Regions from separate parts of the Bacillus carboniphilus genome, predicted to be linked through region 2. Evidence: predicted binding sites of a transcription regulator. Region 2 holds the regulator's gene; the other holds the start of a gene.
The links. Region 2 encodes NrdR, which represses ribonucleotide reductase genes. Its sites were predicted from a motif close to AACACNATATATNGTGTT; they were not measured.

Region 1 (11,456 bases), 290 kb from region 2:
CGCACGCACCCTTCCTTTTTGGGTGCTGGAGTTTACGATCATTATACTCCTGTCATAGTGGATCATGTGTTATCTCGTTCGGAATTTTACACAGCTTATACTCCTTATCAGCCTGAAATATCTCAAGGGGAGCTTCAAGCTATATTTGAATTTCAAACGATGGTTTGTGAGCTTACAGGGATGGATATTGCCAACTCCTCCATGTATGATGGAGGAACTTCATTAGCAGAAGCAGCTATGCTGGCAGCTGGTCATACGAAAAAGAAAAAAGTCCTTGTCTCAAAAGTGGTTCATCCAGAATCAAGAGCCGTTTTGTCTACGTATGCAAAAGGGCAAAATATTGAAGTGATTGAGATATCTCATGATAATGGGGTTACCGATCAAAACCATCTAGAAAAAGAAATGGATGACGATGTAGCAGCTGTTATTGTTCAATACCCTAACTTTTTTGGTCAAATAGAAAGACTTGATGAGATTGAGTCGATTGTTCATAGTAAAAAAGCTTTATTCGTCGTTTCTGCAAATCCTCTTTCTTTAGGAGCGCTGACTCCTCCTGGTGAGTTTAAAGCTGATATTGTAGTAGGGGATACACAACCTTTTGGGATTCCTGCTCAGTATGGTGGTCCACATTGTGGGTATTTTGCGGTCACTAAAAAGCTGATGAGAAAAGTCCCGGGTAGACTGGTTGGAGAAACGACTGACGAATTAGGAAATCGAGGTTTCGTGTTAACCTTACAAGCGAGGGAGCAGCATATTAGAAGAGACAAGGCTACGTCAAATATATGCTCTAACCAAGCGTTAAATGCACTAGCGTCAAGTGTGGCGATGACAGCGCTTGGAAAAGAAGGAGTAAAGGAAATTGCCTTTCAAAATATTCAAAAAGCCCATTTCGCTAAAACATTGGCTAAAAAGATAGGGTTAAACGTTGTTTACTCTGGCCCGATGTTTAACGAGTTTGTTGTCAAACTTCCTTCTTCTATTAAAAAAGTCAATCAAAAATTGATTAAGAAAGGTTGGATCGGTGGATATGATCTTGGACGTGATTATCCAGAGTTAGAAAACCATATGCTTATCGCTGTTACGGAGCAACGGACGAAGGAACAAATTAGTGAATTTTTAAAAGAAATGGGGGATCGTCATGAATAACCAACAACAATCGCTGATCTTTGAAGTGAGTAAGCCAGGTCGTATAGGATATAGTTTACCTGAGTTAGATGTTGAAACAGTTGACCTTAGCGACGTTCTCCCTAATCAATTTATACGAAAAGAGCCTGCAAGCTTACCAGAAGTATCTGAGCTTGATATAATGCGTCATTATACTGCTTTATCGAAACGAAATCACGGGGTTGATTCAGGCTTTTATCCACTTGGATCTTGTACGATGAAATACAACCCAAAAATCAACGAGCATATTGCTAGAATACCAGGCTTTTCTTCTATTCATCCGTTGCAAGAAGAAGAGACGGTACAAGGTTCACTTGAGCTTATGTACGATCTCCAAGTTCATTTACAAGAGATTACAGGGATGGATGAAGTTACGCTTCAACCTGCTGCTGGGGCACATGGTGAATGGACGGGCTTAATGATTATTCGGGCATTCCATGAAGCTAATGGTGATACGAAAAGAACGAAGGTGATTATTCCTGATTCACTCATGGAACCAATCCCGCTTCAGCAACCGTAGCAGGGTTTGAAACCGTAACGGTGAAATCAGGAGGAAATGGTCTTGTAGACTTAGAAGATTTAAAGCGGGTCGTCGGTGAGGATACAGCTGCTTTAATGTTAACAAACCCAAATACTTTAGGATTATTCGAACGAGAGATTGTCGAAATGGCAAATATCGTACACGAGGCTGGCGGAAAACTATACTATGATGGTGCTAATTTGAACGCTGTGTTAAGTAAGGCAAGACCAGGAGATATGGGTTTTGATGTTGTCCATTTAAACCTTCATAAAACCTTTACTGGTCCGCACGGTGGTGGGGGACCCGGATCGGGACCTGTTGGTGTAAAAGAAGATTTAAGATCATTTTTGCCAAAGCCAGTATTGGTGAAAAAAGATGATCAATTCATGTTTGATTATGACCGTCCTGACTCAATTGGACGGGTGAAACCTTATTATGGTAATTTTGGTATTAATGTCAGGGCGTATACGTATATCCGTTCAATGGGGCCTGATGGCTTAAAGGCTGTTACGGAAAACGCAGTTTTAAATGCTAACTACATGATGAGAAAGCTAGCTCCTTACTACGATTTACCGTATGATCAGCATTGTAAGCATGAATTCGTCCTATCAGGGAGAAGGCAGAAAAAGCTTGGAGTACGAACACTTGATATTGCTAAACGACTCCTGGATTTTGGCTTTCATCCGCCGACCATCTATTTCCCACTAAACGTCGAGGAATGTATGATGATCGAACCTACGGAAACCGAATCAAAGGAGACGTTAGATGAGTTTATTGATGTGATGATTCAAATTGCTAAGGAAGTAGAGGAATCCCCAGAAGTTGTTCAGGAAGCTCCTTATACAACTGTGATAAAACGTTTAGATGAAACGAAAGCAGCAAGAAAGCCAGTGTTAAGATATCAAAAGAAGTAAGAATAAGAAAGTAACCCTTTGTGTGAATGTTTTTCATACAAGGGGTTTTTTATATCTTCTTTACTCTCATCTATCAGACTATTACCTATATTCAATGAGGAGAGGGGAATCTCCTTAGAAGAGTCATCAACAAATAATCAAATTGTCTCTAACTGTGTCGTTAACAACCAAGTGGATATTGTTGATGATGATGATAATTTCTTTAAAAATAATAAATGTAATACGTCTGTTCCACCTGAGATTTGTGGAGTTTGCAAAAGTAGAAGGAAAATGTAGTGAGATGTAAAAAGTGAAAGATGATATAAAACGGAGTGGTTTTTGGCCTTGTGCTCTTACCTGTCTATTTTTAATTATTAGCGCCTGTTTGGAACCCTTTTTAAAGTTAGTACATAACATGTACTAACTATTATTAATGTCTCTTCATTCAAAGCGTTCCAAACATTTAGTATAGGTAGTAGTCCACAAGTGCTAGTTGTATTTAATTCTTTAAGTTAGAGTGAGAAGTGTAATAGAATAAAGGTTGTGACCATTGCATGTGTTTTTAGGCGGCTCTGTAAAAGGGATAAAAGCATCCTTCTACAGAGCTTTGTGTTTTCAATAGAAAATTGAATTTTAGCTATGTTATTTCTTAGGGAATTTAACCTTCCCTGTCCACGATCTAAATCCGCCTTTTAATGTATACAAGTCTTTAATGCCTTTTTTACGAAGCATTTGCGCAGCTCTTCCGCTACGAGTCGTATTTTGGCAATATAAGTAGACAGGTTGATCCGGGCGGATTTCTTGATAACGTTGACGTAATTGAGACATTGGTATATTTCTTGCACCTAAAATATGCCCCGCTTTATATTCGTTCGGCTCTCTAACATCAATGAGCTGTGCTTTACGATAGCCTTCAATAAATTCCTCTTGTGTAAGTCTTTTTAGGAGTCTTCTTTGGTATAGAAAAGTTCCAAGTAAATAAATGAGTAAAGCACCAACAAGTATTAATAAAATTTCCATTGAATCATTTCGCTCCTTACAGTAATGTATGTTAAGTGGTATTTTTTAAGTCAAATGTTAAAGCCCACGTTCTATTATATAAAACCTTAATGAAATTGTCATCGGTTGCAACCATGAATCTATTTATTTTACATATAAAAGTGATTTGGCTATAGTAAATGAACGGAAAAGTCCCAAAAAGAAGGTGATTATAATGGAAAAAGAAACGTGGAGATATATTGATTCCGGTTATTGCTCTCCTGAGTTTAATATGGCGTTAGATGAAGCACTATTAGATTGGCATAGTCAGGGGTTGATACCGCCGACTATCCGTTTTTATGGATGGAATCCTGCGACTTTATCGATTGGTTATTTTCAGAAAGCAAAAAAAGAAATTAACTTTCAAGCAGTGAAGGATCAGAAGTTAGGTTTTGTTCGTCGTCCAACAGGGGGAAGAGGCGTTTTACACGATCAAGAACTGACGTATAGTGTCATTGTCCATGAAGAACATGAACAAATGCCCAAAACTGTGACTGAGGCTTATCGCGTCATTTCTGAGGGCATTTTAGAAGGATTTCGTCAATTAGGATTAAAAGCAGAGTTCTCCATTCCTCGCTCTGAAGAAGAAAAAAGAGGATTGAAAAACCCACGCTCTTCTGTATGTTTTGATGCTTCATCTTGGTATGAATTGATTGTAGAAGGGAGAAAAGTAGCAGGTAGTGCGCAAACGAGACAAAAAGGTGTGATTTTACAACATGGATCCATTTTATTAAATATGGATGAGGATCAATTGTTCGATCTATTCAACTTCCCTAATGAACGTGTGAAAGAACGAATGAAACAAGGGTTTAAAAATAAAGCAGTAGCAACAAATGATTTGGCTAAAAGGGAGATTTCTATCAACGAAGCTAAAACAGCATTTAAAAAAGGGTTCGAACTAGGATTGAATATTAACCTCGAACCTTACGAATTAAATGAAAAAGAAAAATTTTATGTACAAAAGTTAGCTAAAGAAAAATATGCAAGTGATGAATGGAATTTTAAACGTTAAACAATTGCATTTAATGGTCGATTTACATAATGAAATAGATCTATTTTTCTTAAAAAAAGATCTACCTACAATCAATATGTTGTGATATACTATCATCTATAATACGACATATTGATTTTTATTGTATAGATTGATAAAGGAGCGTTTTGGTCATGGCTGTGAAAGAAATAATAAAGAATACCATTGATGTGAACAAACTAAACAAGGACATTCGTCAATTTTCGCAAGTTCACCCTATAGAAGAAGACATGAAGATTACCCACAGCGGTGTTTCTCGACTCGTGATGATCGATCGATATTCTTTTAAGGATACGGAGAAACTTACGTTAACAAGTGGGGATTTTGTTGTGTTAACGATAAAAGAAGATCCGAAATTTCCTGCGAGAGGATTAGGAATCATCCAAGCGATTGATTGGCTTGAGAAAACCGCTACTGTCTTAGTAGAGGAAGAATTTCGTCATTCATTAGACACGCAAGAAGAAATAGAGACAGGGATAATTAAACGGTCGCTAAATGTCATTGAAAAGCCTTTAGAAATTTTTTATGAACAAATTGCTAGGAGGAATGCAACGGGATTAGCAGCAGTAGAAAATACGGAAGAGAAAAAGAATGAATGGTATGAAAAGTTTTACCAACAATTAAAAAATAAAAATTTTATTCCAGCAGGTCGTGTTCTTTATGGGGCGGGAACTGGTACAGATGTAACGTATTTTAACTGTTATGTGATGCCCTATATTCAAGATTCACGAGAAGGTATTTCAGAACATAGGAAAAAAGTAATGGAAATTATGAGTCGGGGAGGCGGAGTAGGAACAAATGGTTCAACGCTAAGACCTCGAAATACGTTAGCTAAAGGGGTTAATGGAAAGTCTTCTGGTTCCGTTTCATGGCTAGATGATATTGCCAAGTTGACGCACCTTGTCGAACAAGGAGGTTCACGTAGAGGTGCACAAATGATTATGTTAACGGACTGGCATCCTGATATCATTGAGTTTATTATTTCAAAGATGCAAAACCCAAAAATTTTACGCTTTTTAGTTGAAAGTACAAACGATGATCAAATCAAGAAAGCAGCTCAAGATAAATTGAAATTTACACCTCTCAAGGAGCAAGAGAGAGACATGTACCAAGGCATTGTCAATTTCAAGGCTGTTCCTGGTCAAGGAGGATTTACGGAGCAGGTGATTGCTGAAGCAGAATCCATGCTACGTGAAGGTGGAAAGTATAGTGTACACCAAGAGGATTTCTTAACAGGTGCTAATATATCGATTTGTTTAACAAAGGAATTTATGCAGGCAGTTGAAAATGACGATATGTACAAGCTGCGTTTTCCTGATGTTGAAAAGTATACCAAAGAAGAAATGAAGGATTATAACGAAAAGTGGCATGAAGTTGGGGATGTCAGAGAGTGGGAAGGCATGGGATATGCGATTCGCACGTATCGTGAAATTAAAGCAAAAGAGCTTTGGAATTTAATTAACATTTGCGCCACTTATTCTGCTGAACCAGGTATTTTCTTTATTGACAATGCAAATGAAATGACGAATGCTAAAAGTTATGGACAAAAAGTTGTAGCAACTAATCCATGCGGTGAACAACCTCTAGCGCCATTTTCTGTGTGCAACCTCGCAGCGATTAACTTGGCTGAAATGGCGGATAAACAAAATAAAAAAGTGGATTTTGAAAAACTAAAAGAGACGGTTTCAGTTGGAGTAAGACTTCAAGATAACGTTATTGATGCCACTCCTTACTTTCTAGAAGAAAATAAACAACAAGCTTTAGGAGAAAGAAGGCTAGGTCTTGGTGTTATGGGGTTACATGATCTCCTCATATATTGTGAAACAGAGTATGGTTCAGAAGAAGGAAACCAATTAATTGACCAAGTATTTGAAACGATTGCGACAACAGCTTATCAAGCTTCAGTTGAATTGGCGAAGGAAAAAGGGAGCTTTCCATTTTTAGTAGGTAAGAGCGATGAAGAAACGGCTCGTTTGAGAACCGCTTTTACTGAATCGGGTTATATGCAAAAAATGCCTCATGCAATCAGAGAACAAATTTTGGAGCATGGAATTCGTAACTCACATCTCCTAACTGTTGCGCCGACAGGTTCAACTGGAACAATGGTTGGTGTCTCGACTGGATTAGAACCATATTTTTCTTTCTCTTATTATCGGAGCGGTCGTTTAGGAAAGTTTATTGAAGTAAAAGCGGATATAGTACAAGAATATTTATCTGCTAACAGAGAGGTTGATCCAGAAAACTTACCACATTGGTTTATATCCTCAATGGATTTATCTCCCGAAGCTCATGCAGATGTTCAATGTGTGATTCAAAGGTGGATTGACAGCTCCATTAGTAAAACGGTTAATGCGCCTAGAGGTTATTCAGTAGAACAAGTTGAGAAGGTTTATGAACGTTTGTATAAAGGCGGTGCCAAAGGCGGGACAGTCTACGTTGATGGTAGTCGTGATTCACAAGTTTTAACGCTTAAGGCAGAAGAAAATACGATGGATGAAATGGTGTTTGACAAAAAAACAGAAAAAGTGGTCTTAATGAACACGGTGCAAGATGTACGTTCTACAAATGTATTGATTGGAAATGAAGTAGGGAACACTTGTCCTGTTTGTCGCAAAGGAACGGTAGAAGAAGTTGGTGGTTGCAACACATGTGTGAAGTGTGGCGCTCAGCTTAAATGTGGACTGTGATAATTATTGAAAGGAATCGAGCCATCTCGATTCCTTTTCCATGTAAAAGAAGGATCATCAATAACAACTTGCTTTGCTATTTGATGTAGTGTAAACTTTAGTTGGTTGACTAAAAGCGCTTTCCAGCTTTTATGACTCAACAAAAAATAAATACAATTACTTAAAGTGTGTGTTCAAAAAGTAGGGAAAAAGAGCCGAGAAGAACGAGGCGACTCCTTAAAGGAACGCAGGCTAAGTTCAGTCACGTCCTGTGGTTAACGCCTGCGCTAGCCCGTCCTGGGCATCGAAGCACCACAGTGTACGTACAGATGACGGAACACAGGCTAAAAGCAACCACGTCGTTTGGTTAACGCCTGCGCTAGCACATCGTGTGCGTCGAAGGAACGTAAAAGCAATCCAACAAAGTTATTCAACCGACATTTTTTCAGGACTTTTTGAACAACCTCTTAAAACTACATAATGAATAGATTGAAAGGTTAACAAATATTTATACATAAATGAAGGTTAACTAGCTTACCTTGCATAACAGTTAATGATGAACAATACCTTTATGGGAGGGAATTACATGCCAACACCGAGCATGGAGGATTATATAGAACAAATTTATTTACTCATTCAGGATAAAGGATACGCCCGTGTATCGGACATTGCAGATGCTTTGTCTGTACATCCCTCCTCCGTTACAAAAATGGTTCAAAAACTAGATAAAGATGACTATCTTAATTATGAACGATATAGAGGATTAGCCTTGTCAGCAAAGGGGAAAAAGATTGGTGAACGTCTTGTATATCGCCATGAGTTGTTAGAAAAGTTTATGAGAATCATTGGTGTGCAAGAGGACAAAATTTATAATGATGTGGAAGGAATTGAGCATCATATTAGTTGGGATGCCATCGCACGAATTGGAGATCTCGTAGATTATTTTGAAGAAGATGACCAGAGAGTGAATTCCCTTAAAGAAGTTCAAACAAGAAATGAGAAAGAATAAATATTAGTGATGCAGATATTAAAAAGGTGGACAGACTTGATTTCCAAGATGTTCATCTTTTTTCGTGTGAAAAAGGTCTTTTTCCTATAACCTTTACTTAAAATAGTGTTAAGTAACGTATGGGGGGATTTCAATGGACATTGATGGTGTTTTTTCGGGAGGAGGCATCAAGGGATTTGCTTTAATTGGAGCTCTTAAAGCTGTTGAAGAGCAGGGGTTTCGATATGTTAGGTTAGCTGGAACGAGTGCAGGATCAATTATCTCCTCATTTATTGCTGCAGGTTATTCAAGCATAGAAATAGAGAAATTAATGGAAGATATTGTAGTGGAGAATTTTTTAAATGGACATCACAAAATTTGGCCTCTTCGATTTACGAAATGGCTGCTGTTTTATTGGAAATTGGGCTTGTATAAGGGAGAAGAGCTAGAAAAATGGCTTCGTGTTTGCTTAAATAAAAAAGGAATTTATACTTTTGCTGACTTGCCTCACAATCGTTTGAAAATAATTGCATCAGATTTAACGAGAGGGAATTTAGTCGTTTTTCCTGATGACTTATCAAGCTATGGTCTGAATCCAAATCAATTTTCTGTTGCTAGGGCTGTTCGAATGAGTTGTAGTTTACCTTACTTCTTTCGTCCGGTAAAACTAGTCAATAAAGGAGAAGAACATATTATTGTGGACGGCGGTGTGTTAAGTAATTTTCCAATATGGCTTTTCGATGAAGAAAAGAGGCAGCGACCTGTTTTAGGTATTAAACTTAGTCAAAATTCAGAAGAAATGCCAGGAAATAAAATTACTAATGCTTTTGAGATGTTTGGAGCTTTATTTACGACAATGAAGGACGCGCATGACGCAAGGCATATATCAAGAAGGCATGAACAGAACATTGTGTTTATCCCAATGGATCACTCTTTAACAACAGAATTTGATTTGACAGACGAAAAAAAAATCGGTGTTAATCAATTTAGGGTACCGAAAAACAACCGATTTCTTTTTAAGGTGGACATATTAGATTTTACACATTTTAAAAAAGAGCCTTATTTTTTTTCTTGCCTTTTTTCCCTTCGATGACAGTTAAATGACTATGATCTCGACGTTTTCTAATGGCAGGAGTTGAGCTTCTTGTTAAATTCTCTTCTTTTAACAGAAGGTCTATTCTTATTATGTCGTTTTTTTGATTTTTTTGCAGCTTTAACAAAGGATTGATATTCCGTTCCTTTGTTTTTGCTCATAATAAATCTGATCACTAAGAAAATAATGCTAATCACAATTATCCATACTAATAGTGTACTAAAAAAATTTTTCGTATCATACAGGATTGAAAACAGCAAACCAATGGTTGCTAAAGAAATAATCAGTAAAAAAATCCAATAGGTTATTATTTTATTCAATGTAAGCCACCTCCACCCAACAGCTTTATTGAAAGAGTTAAAAATCTAGCATTCTCAGACCAAATTTATGTCGTTTTCTAAATAAATCCTACCCAATTTGTGTATCTTTAAGGTTAATTTGTTCTTGTGCAGATTTTTCTTCTAGTTTAAGTAATGCATTAAAACTAGCAATCGCCACTTCAACTTGATCATCATTTGGTTCTTTTGTTGTTAATAATTGTAGCCATAAACCTGGGTAGCCAAGAAACTTAAGAAAAGGAATCTCACGCAATTTATTCGTCCATTGTAAAACCTCAAATGAGACGCCTAAAACAATAGGAATTAAAGCCAATCTATTCACAACCCGAAGCCAAAGAGGATCGGTTGGTACGAGTAAATAGATAAAGAACCCAACAATCACTGTAAATAAAATAAAACTACTCCCACATCGATAATGAAGCCTTGTTTGTTTTTGAACATTCTCAACAGTTAGAGAAAGATTATTTTCATAAGTATTAATCACTTTATGTTCGGCACCATGATATTGAAAGACGCGTTTAATCAAAGGTGTAAAAGAAATCGCGTAAATATAGCCCAAAAGTAAACAAAGTTTAAACAGACTTTCAATAAAGACTTGTGCTGAATCACTTGGGAAAATAGGCTTAAAGAGTTCCGCTAAAAAAAACAGGTACTAAAGTGAATATGACTTTCCCAAATATGAACGATAAAATTCCAACAACGGCAATACCTAAAATCAATGTTAACTTTGATTGTTGCTGGTTCTCTTCAATCGTTGAATCTTCACTTGGGTCCACATCATAACGCTCTGATGAGAAATTTAAGTGCTTCGACCCATTTGCACTAGCTTCTAATATGGCAACAATCCCTCTTAAAAAAGGAATCTTTTTGAAGAATGATAAAATGGGTTGCTGTTTTCTTGGAAGATGAAAATAATCCAATGTTTGATCATTTCGTCTGATTGCTGTTACGTAATGGTTTTTCCCGCCAAACATAACGCCCTCAATCACTGCTTGCCCCCCATAAACAGGTTTGCTTTCATTTGTCATTTGACACCTACCTACCTTCTTTTTCAGTGTATCTTCACTTAAAGAGGTTGTTCAAAAAGTCATGGAAAATTGCTGTCGAATAACTTTGTTGTCTCGCTATTCCACTCCTCAGGCGCACACGATGTGCTAGCGCAGGCGTTAACTCGCGCGACGTGGTTGCTTTTAGCCTGTGATCCGTCATCTGAACGTACACTGTGGTGCTTCGATGCCCAGGACGGGCTAGCGCAGGCGTTGACACAGGACGTGACTGAACTTAGCCTGCGTTCCTTTAAGGAGTCGCCTCGTTCTTCTCGGCCCTTTTCTCCCTACTTTTTGAACACGCACTTAAAGGTTCTAAGTTAGATTATATGAATCTTAATAGTATATATTCTACAAGAGTTTTCTGTAAACCTCTAGTAAATAATCCTTTTATTCTTTTGGTAGTTTCGATGCTTATAACCTATAGTATGGACAAATAAATTGTAAAATAGTCATTTTTATCTACTGTCATGCTCGTCTTTTTTTCGGACATACTATTTGTGAGGTGACTACATATGACCAATCAACAAGAAGTTCAAAAAAGTCGTGAAAAAGGAAAGCAGGAAGGTCAGCTTGAGCAAAATAAACAAGAGCCACCTTTATCGTTTGTTAGCCGTGTGATGATTACTGGTTTTTTTGGTGGTGTCTTTTGGAGTTTTTTAGCTTATGTTGCGCATATT
Region 2 (11,456 bases):
ATTAGTGAAAGGAAGTAATTTCTCATATTAATGGGGTAAGTACTATACCGTTTTAATACACCTTGCTCCTTCAACTCCAAAATGGTAATAGGTATTCCCATTAATCCCACATTTGCTAGAAGAAAAACGATATTGATTGGAACCACTGTATCGATCCCGAGTACATTTTCACCAAAGTGGGTTTGCTCATCTCCAAACACCCCGCCAAAAACAATCATTAAAATAATCGGAACGACAATCAAAAAAAACAACGATATAGGTTCACGTAAAAGGGCTTTTATCTCGATTTCTAGAAATGCCATTCCATTCTCACTCCACTTCTTCCAAGTATTCCCCTGTATAATAAAAGTAAATATCCTCTAAATTTATGGGGTGAATATTATATTTTGGAGATAAGTGAATAGAACGAATTGAATCGTAATCTTCTCTCCTAAAGAAATAATTGTAAACAGAACCAGATATCTTTATATCAAATAGGATGTTTTCTTTCTCTATAATTTTATTCAATTCTTCAATGTTTCGTTCTCTAGTTTTAATTACATATCCTTTATCAAAATGTTCAATAAGATCAGTTGTTTTTCCTTCTAAAATGATTTTTCCTTTTTTAAGTAGATAAACAAAATCACTATACTGAGCAGCTTGATTTAAATAATGGTCAGATACTAGAACAATTTTATTTGAAGCATACTCTGTAATCATGTTCCAAATTTCGTCTCGGCTAAACGTATCTAAACCTGATACAGGCTCATCCAAAACGACAATCTCATAGGAGGGCATAAACAGCATCGCAATCAATACTCTTCTCTTTGTACCTCCTGAAAGTTTTTTTGTCATAATATGATAATATTCTTGCAATTTAAACTTTTCTAGAAAGGCATAAGGATCAATATTCAAGTTAAACAGCTCTTTAACTAACTGTAATTCTTCACCAACGGTACAGTTTTTCCTTAACGTATTATGTTGCGTCAAAAAGCCTACCTTCTTTTTCATTTTAATGTCATCTTTGCTCGATCCATTAATTTCTATTTTTCCCTTATCGTATTTTCTAAGTCCTACAAGGGTCTCTAAGAGTGTCGTTTTTCCACTTCCGTTTGGACCGGCAATTAAATAAACGCCTGGGTCTTGAATGAATATGTTAATCCCATTTAATATTGGGTTCTTTCCATATCTTTTTACTAGAGAATTAATCTCAATTCCCAATTTACACACCCTCTCACCTTAGTTTTAATTTTTGATGTAAAAGAACCTATACATGAAACATAATGAAATAAAATAATTCCCCGAAGAAAAAAGAGACTGAAAATTGAAATTATTAAGTTGTTAAAAATACACCCTATTCTTATGTAACTTTCAGACTACGAATACTTGAAACCATTATACTATAATGACTAGTTAATATCTGTATAAAATGATGAATTTATCTTTTTTAAGATGAATCACAATTAGCGATAAATCAAAATTTTGCTTCTCAAATAAAATTTTTTAAAAAAATGAAACCTTTCTTTCTCTCATCCGTATTAACACTTACTAGGACTGTGGATAATTCTATATAGGAGGAAAAGAGGATGGTCATCGTATTAAGAATTGTATTAATAGGCTTATTCATTTTCTTCATTTATACTGCCTTTAAATATATTTTAAATCCTAAACGAAAGCTTGATCTATCACAGGAACAAAAGCGGTATTATCTTTTAGATAACCGAGAACATGTACAGAAGAATATGCAGCTTACGTATAAAGGTGCTTTATTTGAAGGAGAGAAATATTTAGGTACTACGGAACAATCCTTTGAAGTCATCTCGATTTTTATTTGGTGCAAAAAAGAAGAACAACTTCAAGGGCTTCAATAGTGAGGACTTCCGATTTCTAGAAGAAAAAATAAAAGAACACTATCCTTATGCAAAAATTGATTGGAAAAGTCCAATTAAAGAGTTGTTGACCAATGAAAAAAGCTAACTCACTCGGAGTTAGCTTTTTTCATTATTTATTTAATTGCGCTTTAGCAGCATCTGCTAATTGAGCGAATGCTTGTTCATCTGAAACCGCTAAGTCAGCAAGCATTTTACGGTTGACTTCGATACCAGCTAATTTTAAACCGTGCATTAAACGGCTATAAGAAAGTCCATTCATGCGAGCAAGCTGCATTGATACGTGTAATCCATAGTTTACGGAAATCACGTTTTTTCTGACGACGATCACGATAAGCGTAGTTACCTGATTTCATGACCTGTTGATTTGCTACTTTATATAAACGGTGTTTAGAACCGAAATAACCTTTAGCTAACTTAAGAACCTTTTTACGACGTTTGCGAGTTACTGTACCGCCTTTTACACGTGGCATAGTGTATTCCCTCCTATTGCTTCATTTTCGAATTATTTAAGATTGTCTAACAAATGACGAATACGTTTGAAGTCACCTTTACTTACAACAGTAGCTTTACGAAGCTTGCGTTTTTGTTTAGTTGATTTATTCGCAAATAAATGGCTTGTGTAAGCGCGAGAACGTTTTAGTTTACCTGATCCAGTCTTTTTAAAACGCTTTGCAGCGCCACGATGAGTTTTCATTTTAGGCATAAGGTGTTTCCTCCCTTTTATTTCTTTTCTGTATTAGGTGCTAGAACTAAGAACATACTACGTCCGTCCATTTTTGGAGCCGATTCAATCGTACTTAAGTCAGCACACTCTTGAGAAAATCGATCTAACACGCGTTGACCAATTTCTTTATGGGTAATGGCACGACCTTTGAATCGAATACTCGCTTTAACTTTATCGCCTTTTTCAAGGAATTTACGCGCATTACGTAATTTTGTGTTAAAGTCATGTTCTTCAATTGTCGGACTTAAGCGAACCTCTTTCAAGTGAATCACTTTTTGATTTTTACGTGCTTCTTTTTCTTTTTTCTGTTGCTCGAAACGGTATTTACCAAAGTCCATAATTCTTGCAACAGGTGGTTTGGCACCAGGTGCAACTAAAACTAAGTCTAAGTTTGCACGTGTAGCAATTTCTAAAGCTTCTTGACGAGATTTAATTCCTAATTGATCACCATTTGCTCCAATTAGACGAACTTCACGAGCACGAATGCCCTCGTTTACAATCATGTCCTGCTTGCTAATAAGTAGCCACCTCCATGTTATATTAACTGAATAGCTTGAGCTAAGTTCAGCTGTTACAAATCTTTAAACCCACTAAAAAACGTGTAGGTACAAAGCACCCACACGTGTTGATTACGTAGTTAACAAAATCTCCGTGAACCTGATAACTGCTTTTCTAGCGTCAAACAGGTGAGAAGCGGGCGCCTCTTCTTGTATCAGACTATTCAATTACTCTATACATACTATCATAAGGATAAACCATTCGTCAATATTTTTTTTATCAGCGATTGACTTCCTCGGAAATTCGCTCAATAAACATATTGAAATCGACGGTTTCAGATTTTTGCTCACCATATTTTCTCACATTTACTGTATGCTCTTCAACTTCGTTATCTCCTACAACAAGCATATAAGGTGTTTTTTGCATTTGGGCCTCACGAATCTTATAGCCAATTTTTTCGTCTCTACTATCGACCTCTACTCTTAACCCTTTTTGTTGCAGTTTTTCTTCTACTTGTTTTGCATAATCTAGATGAATAGAAGGAGATACTGGAATCACTTGAACTTGAACCGGTGCAAGCCATGTCGGTAAAGCTCCTTTATATTCCTCAATCAAAAAGGCGACAAAACGTTCCATCGTTGAGACAACTCCGCGGTGAATAACAACCGGTCTATGATGCTTCCCATCTTCACCTACGTAAGTCAGATCAAATTTCTCTGGCAATAAGAAATCAAGCTGGACCGTTGATAATGTTTCTTCCTTACCAAGAGCCGTTTTTACTTGAACATCAAGCTTCGGTCCGTAAAAGGCCGCTTCACCCTCTGCTTCATAATAGTCAACATCTAACTCATCCATTGCTGCCTTTAACATCTCTTGTGCTTTTTCCCACATTTGATCGTCATCAAAATATTTTTCTTTGTCTTCTGGATCACGGTAAGAAAGGCGGAACGAGTAATCGTTAAGACCAAAGTCTTTGTATACCTCTTCCACTAATCGTACGACACGAATAAATTCATCTTTAATTTGGTCAGGACGGACAAAGATATGAGCATCATTCAATGTCATTCCTCTTACTCTTTGTAAGCCGCTTAACGCACCTGACATTTCATAGCGATGCATTGTCCCTAGCTCGGCAATTCGAATTGGAAGCTCTCTGTAACTATGCATCTCATGTTTATAAACCATCATATGATGTGGGCAATTCATCGGACGTAATACTAAATCTTCATTATCCATCGACATCGCCGGAAACATATCATCTTGGTAATGCTCCCAATGTCCTGACGTTTTATACAAGTCAACACTTCCTAATACAGGAGTATAAACGTGTTGATAGCCAAGCTTTTCTTCTTTATCGACAATGTAGCGCTCAACAATTCTTCGAATCGTTGCCCCTTTTGGAAGCCATAACGGCAATCCTTGTCCAACTTTATCAGAATTTGTGAATAGCTTTAATTCTTTTCCAATCTTTCTATGGTCACGTTCTTTTGCTTCCTCAAGCAAACGAAGGTGCTCTTCTAAATCAGCTTTTTTGAAAAAGGCTGTTCCATAAATACGTTGTAGCATCTTATTGTTACTATCTCCACGCCAATAGGCACCCGCTAAATTTAGTAATTTAAATTCCTTAATTTTACTAGTTGATGGCACATGTACCCCTCGGCAAAGGTCAAAAAATTCTCCTTGCTCATAAATAGACAGTACTTCACCTTCAGGGATATCATCAATTAACTCAAGTTTTAATTCATCACCAATGCCTTCATATATGTTTTTCACTTCATCCCTTGGAAGCTCTTTTCGTTCAACAACGAGATTTTCACCAATGATTTTTTTCATTTCTTTTTCTATTTTCGGAAGGTCTTCAGGTGTTAACGATTCTTCCATATCAATATCGTAATAAAAGCCTCCATCAATGACAGGTCCAATGCCAAGTTTTACGTTGTCATATAGCCTTTTAATCGCTTGGGCCATTAAGTGAGCTGTACTATGACGAAGAATCTCAAGAGCTTTCTCATGATCTGGAGTGACAATTTCAATCTTTCCGCTTTGAAGAATTGGGAAGCGTAAATCTAGTAGTTCTCCATCAATCATTCCAGCAAGAGCTTTTTTCTTTAGACCTGGACTTATTGAAGCAGCAACTTCTTCTGTTGTTGTACCTTGTTCAAACTCTTTCTTATTGCCATCTGGAAATGTTAGTTCAATCATTGACATATTTCACTTCTCCTTTATTAATAAAACTTTAAACACAAATAAACCCCGCCCCCAACAAGGGACGAGGTAATCAACGTGGTTCCACCCTTTTTCCTATTATTTAAATGTACCGTTAAAAAGCAGGAATCCCCCCTATCCTTTTAACCATACGTAAGAAACATAAATAATAGCTTAAAAGAACGTTAACGGACGATCCGTCAGACACTACTTAAATTTCGCGACTGAAGTTCAAAGGTGGTAAGAATACTCTGTTCGTTAGGAGGCTTCCAGCCCTTGTCCTCCCTCTCTTTAAACTCTAGAAATATTCCCGTGTCCTTATCATTACTTATCGATTATTGAATTAATACGTATTATAAGTGTATTAAAAGCAAAAATCAAGATTATTTAACATAAGAATTAAACATTCGTTTCTGCTCATAAAACCCATTAACATTATATACACATACTCGTTCTTGAAAAATATTTTGAATCGTTTGAAGCATGTTATCATCTTCTTGATCTGTATAAATAAATAATTTTTTCGGAGCAATTGAAACTAAAGGGGCTATTAACTGTGAATCTATGTACATTGGATGATGATAAATAAAATGCCGATCAATGAATTGTTGAAGCTCTTTATAAGATAATGGCAAATATTCGTTATTGAAGAGGTTATAATTTCCTTCATGAAGAAGATGTACAATTGGTAGTTGACATTGACGTGTAACAACATAGTCCCTTAAACTTTGAATAAAGTTTTGGTATTCTTGTTCCAGTTTATACTCTTCAATCGCAATTTCAACATATTGTTGAATCGTTTCTTGATAACCGTTTAACCGAAAAGTAATGAATGAATCCATTGAAAAAGATAAGTGAGGATGAATGATTTCATGTAATGCTTCCATAATATGCTTCTCTTTAGGAGTGACTTCTTCTATTTTTGGAATTCCTTCTCTCTCTCCCTCCATAATTGATTGAGTAATATGTAAGATTTCCTGCTGCTCATCTAAATCTAAAAAAAGATATTTTTGCTCAACGATCGTTAAAATTATGCCCGTGTCTTTAAAATAATGGAAATATTGAATAAAAACTGGCGTTAAAATGTGACTAACAAATAAAGCTGAGTCCGTAAAATGACAAGAGATGATACTTTCATTTGTAAGGGAAACATCCATTACGGAATCAGGTTTGTCTTCTTTTCTTTTCTTGATCCATTTATAAACAGACTGTGCCTCTTGCTCAGTAGAGAATGAAATTTGCACAAATTGTCCCCCCCTTATTACCGATTACCTGCTTCTATATATATGGGGGGATGTTTTTTTTTAGAAGTAAAGAAAAAGAAAGGCGATAAAAAAAAGACCAACTCCTTTGCCTGAGCAATTATACATCAACACCAAAATAACAATTTCTACTATTGATTTCTTCTATTCTCTCCTTCTAACTCTATTGGAATTGATAAATATTTTATTCTTTCCATCACTCTCGCAGCTTTCACTTTTTCCTCTTCCCCTCTTTGGGTATAGGCAAGGTGATGTTCTAGCTCTTTCAAATCAAAATTAGAAGTGAAAAACGTTGGTAAATTTTCAAGCATTCGATACTGTAAAATTGCGCCAAGTATATCGTCTCTAACCCAACTTGACATAGATTCTGCACCAATATCATCTAGCATTAAAACAGGGGCTATTTTGACGGCTTCAATTTTTCTATTAAATGTATCGTTTTGGAGAGATGTTTTAAGTTCCCTTACAAATTCAGGAACATAAAGAAGGACTGATGCCACACTTTTTTCCGCTAACTCATTTGCAATGGCTCCTAAAATAAAGGTCTTTCCTACACCAAAAGCACCATAAAGATATAACCCCTTTATTGGTTTAGTTGGTTCATAATTCTCTAGAAATTCATGAACATATGAAACAGCCTTTAATCTTGAATTATCCTCATAATCAATATTATTAAGGCGAGCCTTAAGGTTTTCTCTAGGAATATAAATACTTTCAACCAATGATTTCTGTTTTTTCTCTTTTTCGTATAACTTTTGGTTCTCACATTTCACATATTTTATATTGATTGTATTTCCTTCGCGTTCAAGTAAGGGATAATGACCTTGTAAAATATTTTTACACTTGTCCAAGCTTGGGCATTCGGAACATTGTTGACTTTGACTAGCAAATTCATATAGCTTAACTAAATTTTTCTCTATCACTTGTTCTGGAACTTGTTCCTTCTCTAAAAATAAAAGGATCTGATCATTTTTTAATAATTGTTCTTTCATTTCTTTTAATTTCGATTGAAGATTGTTATTCCCAACAATATTTTTCAGTGAATGCTGAATTGAATCCAAAGGTTTCCCTCCTAGTCAGTACTCTTCTTATTACTCATATACTGTTTTATCCGTTTTTCCAATTGTTGTTTCTCCCGCTCAAACTGTTCATCTGTTTTATTGTTCGTATTGCTTTTCTTTTCATCATCAGTTTGTTGCATCCATTTCGGAAGCTTTTCTTTACGAATGACAGAACTACGCTTATCCTTTGAGCGTTTAGGTTGATCTGAGCTTGCCCACTGTTGATATTTTCGATGCTCATTTTTTGCTAATGTCATTGCATCTGAGACGGTCTCAACTTTGCACCTACTCCAATGACTAGCTATCTTTTGAATATAAGCCTTGGAAAGCTTCATATTTGTTTTTAACATGACATAATAAATTAATACGTTGACTACCCCTGGCAATAAATTTTGTTGAAACATGACTTCTTCTATGATTTCTAAATCACTTGAAGATGGTTCAGCTCCATTGGCCAAATCGATTAAGAATTGTCTCGGGGTAATGGATTCTAGTTGTGTCACTAATTGTTTTTCTTTATCGTCTAATTGATTTGTAGGGGATTTCTTTTGTAAAGGTTGCTTTCGATCCACTAACTTTGGCACTTGATCACCATATGAAAAACTATACCAGTCTCTTGCTGCTTTTCTTAAAGATTCAATATTCACCTTATCGTCATGATCAAGTGCATTTAAAAGCACATTTTTCATTTCAATCGCATCAATTCCATATAAGTATGAAAGTTTATAAACGGCTTCCATCACGTTAGCCGTCAAAGCCTTTTTAGGAACAATATGTTCTGATAACCCTTCAAGAAATAAAGATTCATTAAAAGTTTCTGGTGCCACAATGACTTGTTTTCCATCTTCTTTTTCAAGAAATTCTCCTTCAATTTCATCGTTGTGATCAAATTCTGAATTTTTCAGCTCCGATGTATGAATGGATTTAAACACTTCACTGAAACTTTTCGTTATCTCTTTCCCTCCATTTGGAACGGCCTCATCAAGAAAAAACTGTTTTAGCTGATTATACTTATTTTTTCCTACTCGATTAAACAAATAAATATTCAACATACCATCTTGGAAAAACTGTTTTGGAGTTAAAGGAGGAAGTAATTCATAAATAAACAATCGAGGATCTTGTTCATAATAATATAATTTTAATAGCCCTATTCCCTCTAACTTCATTCTTTCTTGATAAATAAGTTTTAAATTCAACTGCATAGCTGTCATCAGACTGTAATGGTTGTTTTCTTTGCCCCATAAACGATTATGTTCGAGCTCTTCCCATAAAGTCATATATAGGCTATAACTAATCGCTCCAATTAAAGGCTGGTATAAGGCAGTTATCACCTTTCGATCTAATTCTTGAAGAACTCCCCGAGATTTCACTTGATATTTATCAATCGGAAGTAACTCTTTCCAATGTTGTTCCATCAAAAACAAACCTTTCCTGAGGTACTTTTAGATGATGGAGGTTGCTTAACAGATTATGTTTTTTTTATAAGTTCCTTCAATTCATCAATAAAAACATTAATATCTTTGAATTGACGGTAAACAGATGCAAATCGAACATAAGCTACTTCGTCAACTTCTGCTAAGCGATCCATTACCATTTGCCCAATATAATCACTTTGAACTTCAGAGCTCCCTTGGTTCCGTAAATCCTTTTCAATGTCTTTAACAATATCCTCTAACTTTTGTAAGGGGACAGGTCTTTTTTCACAAGCTTTAATCAGTCCTCTTAACATTTTTTCAGGACTAAATTCCTCCCTTGTCCCTTCTTTTTTAACAACAATTAACGGCATTTGCTCCACTTTTTCAAACGTTGTAAAACGATAGCGACAACTTTCACATTCTCGCCTTCTTCTAATCGATTTTGAATCATCAACGGGTCTAGAATCTAATACACGTGTCCCGTTATGATAACATGAAGGACATTTCATTCGTACTAACTCCTTTCTACATTAGTAATAATATGCGAGCTTTTATTATCCTTAATTGTAGCATAACTCTCTTGTTACTGGTGTGGGCACCACTATTTTGTTTGAAGGTACAGAAAAAGAGGTAGCAATGGGCTACCCCTTTAATCTGATTAAATAGTTAAAGAACATTTAACGTCCTATTCACTTGTACTGTTCCCATCCCTCTTGGAATTTCAATTGTTTCATTCGTATTTGCATTCAGGGCTTCAGCAATGTAATTCGCTGCCACATTTGGGTCTAAATCTCCACATGTATAAACATCAATACTGGCATAGCCATGCTCTGGAAAACTGTGTATAGTCAAATGAGACTCTGAAATGATGACAACTCCACTCACTCCTTGAGGAGCGAATTTATGAAAAGCGACTTCTCTAACTTCAGCACCTGATTTTAGTGCAGCATTAACAAATGTTTTTTCTATATATTCGATGTCATTTAACTTATTAAAATCGCAACCCCATAACTCTGAGATCACGTGACGTCCGATTGTTTCCATAATCATTTATTCCCCCTTCAACCAATAATAATCTATAAATCCTGTCATTACAGAATGTTTACTACCACGGGGGGAAAGTTAGTCCAAAGAGGTCCTAACCCTTTAAGTAGCAACATGTGCCCATATTCGAGGAGTTCACGAAAAATAGTATACTTTGTTTAATTTGTTTTTGCAACACACTTTCATTAAAATATTTTGGCAAAGGTTGTAGAAGGATAATCAGTCTTACTTTTCCCACCTTACATTATTTCATTCATTTTAATGAAGTCAGTAAACAAAAATGGCTGCCTAATATCAAATTAGACAGCACCACTAACGGCATTTAACTTATACTGCAGACAACGTAATCATGTTGATCGCTACATATTTTACTAAGTCCACTACTCGATTTGAATAGCCCCATTCATTATCATACCATGCCAAAACCTTTACCTTCTTTCCTTCCATAACCATTGTCGACAACCCATCAATAACTGCTGAATATGGATTGGTATTATAATCAATTGAAACTAAAGGTTCGTTTGAAAAAGATAATATATTTAACAAGTCCTTTGAAGCAGCATTTTTAAATACATCATTTACTTCATCAATCGTTGTTCCCCTTTCAACATCAACCACAAGATCAACTAATGAAACATTAGGTGTTGGTACTCTTAGTGCCATTCCATGTAGCTTCCCCTGTAAATGAGGCAACACTTTACCTAAAGCTTTTGCTGCACCTGTCGATGTGGGAATGATTGATTGACCACAAGCTCTAGCTCTCCGCAAATCTTTGTGAGGATTATCAATATTCTTTTGATCGTTCGTATAGGCATGAACAGTTGTCATTAATCCATTGACTATTCCAAATTTTTCATCTAGCACTTTTACCACAGGTGCTAAACAGTTAGTTGTACAAGATGCATTCGAAATTATTTTATGTTCTTTATGCTTATACTGCCTTTCATTCACCCCCATCACTATCGTAATATCTTCATTTTTACCAGGTGCTGTTAATACCACTTTTTTAGCACCAGCTTCAATGTGGGCCCAAGCTTTCTCTCGATCATTGAATTTTCCTGTAGCTTCGATAACAATATCTATATTAAGGCTTCCCCAGGGTAAATCCTTCGGGTTACGATTATTTAACAAAATAACTTTTCGACCGGCTACCATAAGATGATCTTCAAAAGGATATACCTCTTCGGAGAATTTCCCATGGACGGTGTCATATTTGATTAAATGAGCAAGCGTCTCAGCAGGGTAACTTGCATTAATAGCAACTACTTCTAAACTATCGTCCATAATTGCTTTTCTAAAGACCATTCTTCCAATTCTCCCAAAACCATTAATCGCTATTTTAGCTTTCATGTGTTTTCCCCTCCAGCTAATAGGTT

Region 1: the regulator NrdR is predicted to act here: its motif matches at 4,696-4,713, upstream of LC087_RS07255 (vitamin B12-dependent ribonucleotide reductase).

Annotation. Positions count from the first base shown of each region.
Region 1 covers NZ_CP129013.1:1,408,078-1,419,533, reverse strand. Annotated here, with positions in the region: gene gcvPA (aminomethyl-transferring glycine dehydrogenase subunit GcvPA) at 1-1,146, shown strand, start outside; partial or broken gene gcvPB (aminomethyl-transferring glycine dehydrogenase subunit GcvPB) at 1,139-2,598, shown strand; gene LC087_RS07265 (rhodanese-like domain-containing protein) at 3,220-3,597, opposite strand; gene LC087_RS07260 (lipoate--protein ligase family protein) at 3,791-4,627, shown strand; gene LC087_RS07255 (vitamin B12-dependent ribonucleotide reductase) at 4,780-7,332, shown strand; gene mntR (transcriptional regulator MntR) at 7,898-8,320, shown strand; partial or broken gene LC087_RS07245 (patatin-like phospholipase family protein) at 8,454-9,333, shown strand; gene LC087_RS07240 (SA1362 family protein) at 9,422-9,712, opposite strand; partial or broken gene LC087_RS07235 (DUF1385 domain-containing protein) at 9,801-10,758, opposite strand; gene LC087_RS07230 (YqhR family membrane protein) at 11,292-11,456, shown strand, end outside.
Region 2 covers NZ_CP129013.1:1,701,448-1,712,903, forward strand. Annotated here, with positions in the region: gene LC087_RS08710 (ABC transporter permease) at 1-302, opposite strand, end outside; gene LC087_RS08715 (ABC transporter ATP-binding protein) at 310-1,200, opposite strand; gene LC087_RS08720 (sigma-w pathway protein ysdB) at 1,566-1,850, shown strand; partial or broken gene rplT (50S ribosomal protein L20) at 1,981-2,341, opposite strand; gene rpmI (50S ribosomal protein L35) at 2,374-2,574, opposite strand; gene infC (translation initiation factor IF-3) at 2,592-3,098, opposite strand; ribosomal protein L20 leader region at 3,183-3,310, opposite strand; gene thrS (threonine--tRNA ligase) at 3,373-5,301, opposite strand; gene ytxC (putative sporulation protein YtxC) at 5,682-6,542, opposite strand; gene dnaI (primosomal protein DnaI) at 6,692-7,621, opposite strand; gene LC087_RS08755 (replication initiation and membrane attachment family protein) at 7,633-9,036, opposite strand; gene nrdR (transcriptional regulator NrdR) at 9,090-9,545, opposite strand; gene speD (adenosylmethionine decarboxylase) at 9,703-10,080, opposite strand; gene LC087_RS08770 (glyceraldehyde-3-phosphate dehydrogenase) at 10,408-11,430, opposite strand.